One region of the Exiguobacterium sp. K1 genome, then DNA from elsewhere that is predicted to be linked to it. Evidence: predicted binding sites of a transcription regulator. Region 1 holds the regulator's gene; each other region holds the start of a gene.

The links. Region 1 encodes Rex, which represses fermentation and respiration genes when NADH is low (regulators of the CRP and FNR family bind a similar motif). Its sites were predicted from a motif close to TTGTGAAATATTTCACAA; they were not measured.
Region 2: the regulator Rex is predicted to act here: its motif matches at 1,976-1,993, upstream of N7U64_RS07005 (AtpZ/AtpI family protein).
Region 3: the regulator Rex is predicted to act here: its motif matches at 1,635-1,652, upstream of N7U64_RS11595 (formate/nitrite transporter family protein).

Annotation. Positions count from the first base shown of each region.
Region 1 is NZ_JAOTIT010000002.1:445,166-448,448, forward strand. Features, by position in the region: gene N7U64_RS07520 (S8 family serine peptidase) at 1-138, opposite strand, end outside; tRNA gene N7U64_RS07525 (tRNA-Ala) at 382-454, opposite strand; gene tatC (twin-arginine translocase subunit TatC) at 562-1,341, opposite strand; gene N7U64_RS07535 (twin-arginine translocase TatA/TatE family subunit) at 1,349-1,552, opposite strand; gene N7U64_RS07540 (redox-sensing transcriptional repressor Rex) at 1,552-2,211, opposite strand; gene N7U64_RS07545 (ABC-F family ATP-binding cassette domain-containing protein) at 2,368-3,283, shown strand, end outside.
Region 2 is NZ_JAOTIT010000002.1:340,204-343,486, forward strand. Features, by position in the region: gene atpF (F0F1 ATP synthase subunit B) at 1-116, opposite strand, end outside; gene atpE (F0F1 ATP synthase subunit C) at 254-466, opposite strand; gene atpB (F0F1 ATP synthase subunit A) at 542-1,285, opposite strand; gene N7U64_RS07000 (ATP synthase subunit I) at 1,294-1,680, opposite strand; gene N7U64_RS07005 (AtpZ/AtpI family protein) at 1,677-1,895, opposite strand; gene N7U64_RS07010 (pentapeptide repeat-containing protein) at 2,543-3,283, shown strand, end outside.
Region 3 is NZ_JAOTIT010000005.1:107,532-110,814, forward strand. Features, by position in the region: gene N7U64_RS11585 (YitT family protein) at 1-741, opposite strand, end outside; gene N7U64_RS11590 (hypothetical protein) at 881-1,489, shown strand; gene N7U64_RS11595 (formate/nitrite transporter family protein) at 1,673-2,509, shown strand; gene N7U64_RS11600 (DUF1232 domain-containing protein) at 2,590-3,009, opposite strand; gene N7U64_RS11605 (aminopeptidase) at 3,108-3,283, shown strand, end outside.

The DNA of each region.
Region 1 (3,283 bases):
CTGACCCGCTTTTTTCAGTGAGAGTGCTTGTGGCTTTTGTACATCCACTTTTTGTGATGATACATTTCCCTCAGCATGAACTAGGCTGGAAGATGTCATGAGGGCTGCCGCCATCAGAGCAATCTTCTTTTTCTTCATTCTTTTTCCTCTTTTCCAAAAATGTAATGTGGAACAAAACCTATTAAACAAAAATTCTGTATTTTTAGTTTAATTAATTTTCTCTTAATATACAATTTAAATTTGGAGTATTTTAAAAATAATTGTTGGTTTATGGCATATGAACCAATTAACATCCTTCATTTACCTTTTATCAAAAGAAACCTTTTTTCTGAAGACACAAAAAAACCCCCGGTTGCCCAAGGGTTTTCAAGTAAAGCGATATGGAGACTATCGGGCTCGAACCGACGACCTTTTGGCTGCCAGCCAAACGCTCTCCCAGCTGAGCTAAGCCCCCGTGTGTTTCTATAATGAGTATAACCATTGCTGTTCACTTTTTCAATATAAAATTAGACCGCTTACAAAAAAATCTCCTTCACCTTGCGGGTAAAGGAGAATCTTCTATTATTTGTTCAACTCACGCATCATATCCGCCTGTCGTTCGAGTTCAGCCTCCTGCTCGAGAATCAGCACTTTTTTGTACGTCCGTGCCGAAATCAGGATACTGATTTCATATAACACGAACAACGGAACAGAAATCATCAAGTGCGAGGTGATATCGGGCGGTGAGATCAACGCCGCGATCACGAACAGCGCAAAATACGCATACTTCCGATTCTTCCGCATGAAGAACGGCGTCACGAGTCCGAGCCGTGTCAAAAACATCGTCACGACCGGCAACTGGAACAACAGACCGAACGGAATCGTCAACCGGATCAGAAAGCTGAAATAGTTCTCGACCCCGATGACCTGTTCGATTCCGAGTTCTTGCCCGAGTTCCGTCGATACTTCGAGTAAAAACGGTAACAGCCAAAAATAAGAAAATGAAATACCCGCAAGGAATAAGAAAAACGTCACGGGAATATACGTCAACGTCGCTTTTTGTTCTTGGTCGTGCAGACCGGGACGGATGAATGCCCAAAGCTGATACATCCAAAACGGGGACGCCAAGACGATTGCGATGATGAACGCAAGATTCAGATATAACATCAGTGGATCAACAACGTTAAACGCATTCAGCCCGATTCCGAGTTCCTTTAAGTCGGCCTGTAAGAAACGGACGAGCGGCCGGACGAGCGGAAAGGCTGCGATAAACATGACCACTACAATGATGAGCGACCAGATGATCCGCTTACGCAGTTCATCTAAGTGCGATGTCACACTCTGTTCTTGATCGATCGCCATGATTCACTCACTTCTCTTTCATTTCGTCCTTTTTGTCCTTATCATCTTCCATGATGCCGTTCGTTGCGCTCTTGAACTCTTTTAACGTTTGACCAGCGGCGCGGCCGAGTTCCGGTAATTTCTTCGGTCCGAAGATGATTAAGGCGACGACACCGATCAAAGCGATGCTCCCCGGTCCAATACCAAGTGTTAACGGGATTAAGTTTTCCATTATGATTTCACTCCTTCAGCTGATTGCGAATAATGCTTCATAAAATACACGAGCGACTGCAGCTCGATTGACAAATCGATGTGATGCACCCGAACGTGGGCCGGTACATTCAACCGGGCCGGTGTAAAGTTCAAAATGCCGGTCACACCATACTCAACTAACTCATCTGCCACTGACTGGGCGAACTGAGACGGTACCGTCAAGATGGCGACATCGACATTGTTCGCTTGGATTTGTTCTTTCATATCCGAGACGTGATAAATTGGAACGTCCTGCGTCGTCGTTCCGACCTTGTCCTCATCGGCGTCAAACGCGATGACGATACGAGTACTATTATTCTTTAAAAAGTTATAATTTGCAAACGCCGTTCCGAGATGTCCGACCCCGATTAAGGCGACATTCGTGACCTCGTCTTGGTTGAGTGTCTTTCGGAAAAATGTTAACAAATGTTGAACATTATAACCGTACCCTTTTTTCCCTAACGCCCCAAAGTAGGAAAAGTCACGACGGATCGTCGCGGAGTCGACTTTGACCGCTTCGCTGAGCTCTGCTGACGAGACGCGCAACTTGCCGGAGTTATAAAGACTCTGGATAAAACGATAATATAACGGCAGCCGTTTCGCCGTTGCTTGTGGTATTTTTGTGTCTGGCCCATTCATACTGCAGTTCCCCCTTCGGCCACGTTCTGACGTGGCACCCAAATCAATGCAAAGAATTCTACTCCCCTTGATTGTAAACCACTTCACATAGAGTAACAAATATTATATTCGGCAGGATTTTTCGTGATAGACTAAAGGGTGGAAGGATGGATGGATATGATTCTCTTACAAGTAAACCAACTCTCAAAATCATTCGGCGTCGAGCCGATTTTAGACAATATTAAACTCGAAGTACAGGAACGGGACCGGATTGCCCTCGTCGGACGAAATGGTGCCGGAAAATCGACACTTTTAAAAATCATCGCCGGGGAGCTGTCACATGACTCGGGCGAGATCATGAAAAGCAAGGAAGTCCGGATCGGTTATCTCGCGCAGGACAGCGGACTCGAGTCGAACGAATCAATTTGGAACGAGATGCTGACTGTTTTTGAGCATCTGCAGGATCAGGAACGGGCACTTCGCCGGATGGAAATTGAAATGGGCATGGAACACATTTTAAATGATCCGGCCGCTTATGACCGTCTCCTTAAAACGTACGACCAGGCACAACACGACTTCTCGGAAGCCGGCGGCTATCAGTTCGAAGCCAATATCCGCTCCGTCTTACACGGGATGCGCTTTTATCCGGACGATTATTCCCGACGGATTCAGACGCTTTCCGGTGGACAGCGGACCCGGCTCGCCCTCGCGAAGATGTTGCTGCAGGCACCGGAACTGCTGATTCTCGATGAGCCGACCAACCACTTGGACATCGATACACTGTCCTGGCTTGAAAGTTACTTGTCCGGTTACCGCGGCGCTGTCCTGATCGTTTCCCATGACCGGTATTTCCTCGATCAAGTCGTCAACGTCGTCTATGAATTGTCCCGGAACGTCTCCCGGAAGTTTACCGGTAATTATACGAAGTATCTCGAACAAAAAGCGGCGCTCTACGAACAGGAAATGAAACAGTTCGAACAGCAACAGGAAGATATCGCGAAGATGCAGGATTTCATCCAGCGCAACATCGCCCGGGCAACGACAACAAAACGGGCGCAAAGCGTCCGCAAACGTCTTGAAAAGGTCGACCGGA
Region 2 (3,283 bases), 100 kb from region 1:
AATTTCTTCAAGAGGATGAGGAGCAAGAGGAAAACGACGATCGTGACGATCATGTTAGCAAGTAAGAGGTGACTACTTTCGCCGCCTGCTTCTGCCGCAAGATACGTGAGATTCATTCGATTACACTCCCCTCGTGGTTGGTCCTACTTCTAATATCTACATAAGGGAGCCGCAGCCCCCATGACGGTTCACTCTAGTGGAACGAATAACGCCCTATGTAGCTCAGTTCTTGGTACGTAAAATTAAATACGGATTAAGAGTTGAGGAGAAGGAAACCGACCGCTACACCGATGATTGGAAGTGCCTCAACGAGACCGATACCGATGAACATTGTTTGACGAAGTTCGTTTTTGAGTTCTGGCTGACGTGCTTGTCCTAATACTGTACCGTTTACGATAAGACCGTTACCGATACCTGCGCCGAGTGCGCCGAGTCCGATGATGATCGCTGTTGCAATAAGTTCCATTATGAATTGCCTCCCTAGATTGTGTTCGAAATTTGGTCGTGCGATTATCGGAAAAGCAGATGCTTTACCTTCGAATTAATGGTCGTGCGCTGCCTTATGCCCGATGTAAACCATCGTTAAGATAAGGAAGATATACGCTTGGATTGCTCCGATGAAGAGTGAGAATCCTTGCCAGATCAACATTGGGATCGCTGACAGGATGACACCGACTGGTCCGAGGAATTGGAAATCGTTCGTTCCAGAGATGATACCGATCGAGAGAATGATACCAATCATGATTTCACCCGCGAAGATGTTACCGTAAAGACGAAGACCAAGTGTCAACGTGTTTGCGAATTCTTCGATGATGGTAATAATAAACATCGGCGTCATAAACGTTTTCGCATACGAGCCGAAGCCGCGCATTTTCACACCGTAATAATGGCTCATGACCACTACCATAGATGAAAGTGCAAGTGTCACATACGGATCTGCAGTTGGTGAGTTGAACCAAATGTAGTGACCCGTCACAACGTTAAAGGGAAGACCCATTAAGTTGGACACGATGATGAACAGGAACAGTGTCATTCCGAAAGTTAGGAAGCGACCCCCTGTTTTCCAGTCCATCGTGCTGCTGATGATTCCGCGAACGAACTCGAGGAACATCTCCATCACGTTTTGAGCACCGGTCGGCTTCATCACAAGACGTCGCGTACCGGCCACGGCAATCAGGAAAACGAGAGCAGCTGCAATCAGCACTGTGATCAAGTTTGTCCAGCTACCGTACAGAACGAAGTCGCCCCAGAGTGGGATTTCGTAAAGTGGCATTTCGTGGTTCATTTGATTATTCACCTCTTTTCCCGCTTAAGTTCGTGAGTAAAATACTCACAAAATTGTATGACGTGGCCGGCGAGAAGGCCTATTACCACCGCAGTTAATGACAATTCGGCTTCATACTTCAAGCCGATCATCACACAGAGTACCGCGACCGCCATGCGTGATACGGTCCCTCGAGACATCGGCTTGCGCCCACGCTCGATTACACGATACATTCGATCGACGCTTAATCGTTGCAGCGTCAAGATCATGAAGCTACCTGCCCCACCCAGCGCCAGTCCATAAATCACCGGATCACTCGGATAACCGACAAGTAACAGAACGGCAAGGATTCCATAGTAGAGTCCAAACCATCGTAAGTACGCACGATACAACGCATCTTGAAGGATGATATTCATGTCTTGTCTCCTAACAAGTGCCTGATCATTGCGATCATGCAGAGAATTCCGATGAAAATCCCGATGAACACTGCAAACGTCGCGCCCATCTTTTGCCACCAGTCCTGCTGTTCCCCATAGTTCCCAACAAGAAAGCCGATGACGATCGGTGCGGCTAGTGCCGTCGAAATTTGCGAGGCCATGACCATACTCGTCGCGAGCCCTTTTTGGCGCACTAGAGACGACCCCCTTTTCCCAGTTGTGAGTTCTTTTTCTTTCCCACAATTTGCGGATTTTCATACTAGTCAAGAATACAATGAGAACCATTTCATAGTCAAATGAATTCACAATTAAAATGGACCGTCGAAACCATTGTATATCAACAATTGATAAGGTTTTCACAGAGGTCTCCCCCGGCACTCTTTTCACGAAGATGTGAAGAAAATATGTAGTACTATCAACGTTTATCGAGATGGTTCACTAGGTGAACAAAACCATTGAACAGTAACGTTATATCGTCTTTCGTAATGAGAAACAAGTCGTCTAAATTTGATTTGTGTCGATTTTGTGAAAAAACATTTTTTCTTCACAATTGTAAACGCTTCCGTTACGGGACACGAAAACCCCTCTGACATCTGTTTGTAACAAAGCCCGCAGACGATTTCCAATTCGTTTCGTGTGTGCCTTGTCACAGCTTAAAAATTCACGGATGATTTGCTACTTTCAAGGTCATGGTGCAGCTGTTTTTTTACAAAAATCATATATTTAGTTCTTCCATTTGAGTGGAGCCACTGCTCGTTTACTCGTTGATTGTGATTTGAAAATGATTGTCTACATATGGTAAAAAGAAGTGACATGAACAAATCAAAAGGATGTGAAGAGAATGGAAACCGAACGCTTTCGAGTTCAGTGCGGGGACTGCTTCGGATTGTGTTGTACGGCACTCGCTTTTTCCGCCTCAAGCGATTTTGGTCACAACAAACCGGAAGCGACACCATGCCGGAATTTAGATGCTGATTACCGTTGCGGGATTCATGACCGTTTGCGCCCGAGCGGGTATAAAGGATGTACCGTTTATGACTGCTTTGGTGCCGGACAACAGATTTCGCAAGTGACATTTTCCGGCGTGTACGATGAGACGACAAAACCGGTCATGTACGCCCTGTATCCGAAGATGGTCCATCTGCAGGAAATGATGTGGTACCTGACAGACGGCATCCGGCCAGCAACCCGCTCGATTCATCATCTGCTAGAAAATAAGCTGGCTGAACTGGATGCAATGACCGGTTCTTCTCCAGACGAGCTTGCGGCACTCGATCTCGATCAGGTACGGGCAACATTGCTACCGCTCCTTGCAAAAATCGAAGGACTGGTTCAAACACCGTTTTCAGGGACGAGCAGACGCCCACTTCCCCGCGACTGGATTGGGAAAAATCTTGCAGGACAGGACTTTTCCGGCATAAGTGTCCGCGGACAGTTTTTGCTCGCGACGAACTTATCGAACAGCCGGTTGCGTGGCGTCAACTTCCTCGGTGCCGACCTGCGTGACTGTCAGTTGGCAGGAGCCGATCTGACCGACGCGCTGTTTTTGACGCAAGCGCAGGTCAATGCGGCGCAAGGCAAT
Region 3 (3,283 bases), on a different contig from region 1:
GACATAGACCATCTTTTTCGTTCGTTTCGAATATCCGCCGCGGGCATCGAGAATCGTTACACCGCGCCCAAGTTCTTTTGTAATGACATCATTGATTTCATCGGCTTTTTCACAAATGATGATACATTGTTTAGAAGCAGAGTAAAAACTGTATACTGTCTGAAGTGCTTTTGCTCGAACGAAACTCATGATTAAAGCATACATGACATGTTTTAAATCAAACACGAACCAGACAAGTACATAGATGACCAAATCCTGCATTAAAAAAATACGCGGAAGCGGCCAATTGTGGAAGCGGGCATAAAAAAACTTTCCAAGAATATCAAGACCGCCAGTCGAGGCGCCGCCAAAGAAGATTAAAGCCATTGCCAAACCGGAGACAAGTCCGGCAAAAATGGAAGCGACCAGTGGATCATTTAAAGATTCCGGAACGATTTGCGTCGGAATCCAGTCAATCAGGAATGATGAAGCCAAGACGATGAGACCGGATAAAAACATAAAACGTTTTCTCAAAAAACGAAATCCTAGTAAAAAAAGTGGAATATTCAAGACCAGTTGTGTCAAGCCGATTGGCGTGTGGAATAATTCCTGAACAATAAGTGTGATTCCCATGATTCCGCCGGATCCGATATCATTCGGCGATAAGAGAAGACTGATGTACAACGAGTACAGCAACGTCCCGATCAAGAGGAAACCGATTTTCTCTGTACGTTTTTTCTTTGCGGGCTGTTTAGTTTTCATGTTGATTGATGAGTAATCTCATGCTCCTCCTCCATAAAGTATCTGCCTGCAAGAGTACGCTGATATGAGGATTAATTCAACCCCTGTTTTGAAAAAAGAACAATCAAACCATCTGTTTTTCAGAAAGGAGACCATTTTTTTGAAAAAAATCATACTGGTCATTCTCTGCATTGGACTCGGATTATCGGCAGGATCATGGTTTGTTCTGAATTTACAGCAGCCACCGGAAGAAGAGCGTTTTAAGGATGGTCAGGTGATTGCGCGTCATGTCGGGATTTCGGTTTCCAATACGGCTGCGATTGAAGAGCTGGTTAAGCAGTTGCCATTTTCAGAAGCTTTGACTGCCGTATCGGTAGAGGGGACATCGGTGAAGATGACGTACGAACCAGCCGAAAAAGAGCAGGCGGACTGGACGGGTAGTAATGGAAAGACAGTCCGGTCTGCCGGTGCTTCTTTTCTCGAAAGCCGATTATCCAAGCTGATCATGCATCAGACATTAGCACTTTTTTTAAGTGTCTCTGATTTATCTGAACTTCAAATCCGTTACACCGACACATTTTCTGATGTCACGTTTGAGACGGATCGACAACGGATTGAAGATTATACACCGCGGGATATCGAGCGGGCCACTTCTTCCGCAACCAGATTTAACCGCGTCGTTGTCGAAGACTATGTACTGGTCGGATCCAGACGATCGGTATTCTTTAAAAAATTCGAGGATGCGCTTCAAATCCTTCCTTCAAACTAGTTGTATTCACCAAGAAAAGGCACTTTTCACAAACTTGACACAATGGTATCGTTTACATCCTCCTCTTTTAATAAAACGCTAAATAGTGTCTATTCATGACTTGAACATCTTATAAGATGGAAGTATGATAATAAATGAACAGACATTGTGAAGTGTTGAACAAAAGAAAGCGGGGTTTCTACAATGAATGAAGTAGAAGCATTAGAAGGGTTAAGAAAAAAAGCTGTCAAATCGACACAAATGCTACGGATGCGTCCGCTGGAATATTTGGTTCGAGCGATGTTAGCTGGAGTATTCATTGGTTTTGCCATCATATTTACACTCAAAGCAATCAACGGTTTATATTTAAATGAATCACCGGTTACGACGCTTGTCGGTGGATTGACATTCGGTGTCGCACTCGTCTTGATCGTCTACGGCGGAGCAGAATTGTTTACCGGAAACACCATGTATTTCACGACGTCGACCATGCGTGGTTTTACTTCGAAAATGGATACATTGAAAGTATGGACACTATGTTTTATCGGAAACGGTCTTGGTGGACTTGCCTTCGCCTTACTCTTTTCACAGACAGGAATTATCCAGGAGCTCGGAATGGAGAACTGGTTGTTTGCTGTTTCCGAAACGAAAATTCATCATACGACATGGGAGATCTTCACACGAGCCATCTTCTGTAACTGGATGGTCTGTCTAGCGATTTTCATTCCGAAAAATATGAAAAACGAACTGGCACAAATCATGATGATGATGATTTTAGTTGCTGTGTTCTTTGCCTCCGGTTTTGATCACGTCATTGCCAACATGGCCTTGTTCTCACTGGCTTTAGTCGTTCCGCATCCGGAAGCGATTTCCTTTGCCGGTGCGATCCATAACCTGGTTCCGGCATTGCTTGGAAACATCATCGGCGGAGCATTGTTCATGGGGATGGTTTACACATGGCTTAATAAATCAAAGCTGGAAGTAGAACAGTCAAACGAACAGGCAGCGACAATCAACATCGCTTCCAAACAAAAAGCTTAAAAATCGTTAAGGACGTCGTTATAAAAACAAAAAAGAAGGATTCGATGAAAAATCGGATCCTTCTTTTTTGATGTCTGTCATTATTCGAGATGTTGAAAACGATCGACATCTGCTGCTAGTTCTTCATAAATGGCTTCGACGATTTGAGCATCATCGAACAGGCCTAAAATATTTTCATCGGGCAGGGCATCAACCGGAGACGTGAAGTACAAAACGGCCGTCAATAAAAGTTGTTCCTGTTCTGGTTGCATTTCGAAACGTTTGTTGTACAAAGCACGTAACATCTCGAGCAACTGCTTGAGCTGGAAGTAAAGAACAAGTTCTGCTTCGCGTTCGACATCCGAGCCGTCCTCAGAGGCAAGATCTGTCGTCAATCGGGCTAATCCGAGTTCCCCTTGGATCAATAAGTCTTCCTGAGCTTTCGCATTTCCGACCGCGGTTAACGCTTGCCGGTGAAAATAGGTGTAAGCGGATTTAAAATCGCCTGGTGTAAATTCCATCATCAACACTCCTTCTGTATCTCTAGTTTCACCTTATTTCTTGCAAAATTGCAACTATTTCGTGAAAATAAGAGTAATAGTTGAAAGGGGATTACATAATGTCGACTCAAGAACAATTAAAAAAATATGCCGCACTTGCAGTACGTACAGGAATTAACCTGCAAGCCGGTCAGCAACTCGAAATTCGGGCGGGGATTGAAAATGCACCGCTAGTCCGTGAAATCACACGCGTTGCCTACGAAGTGGGCGCTTCGAATGTCTACGTCCAATGGTC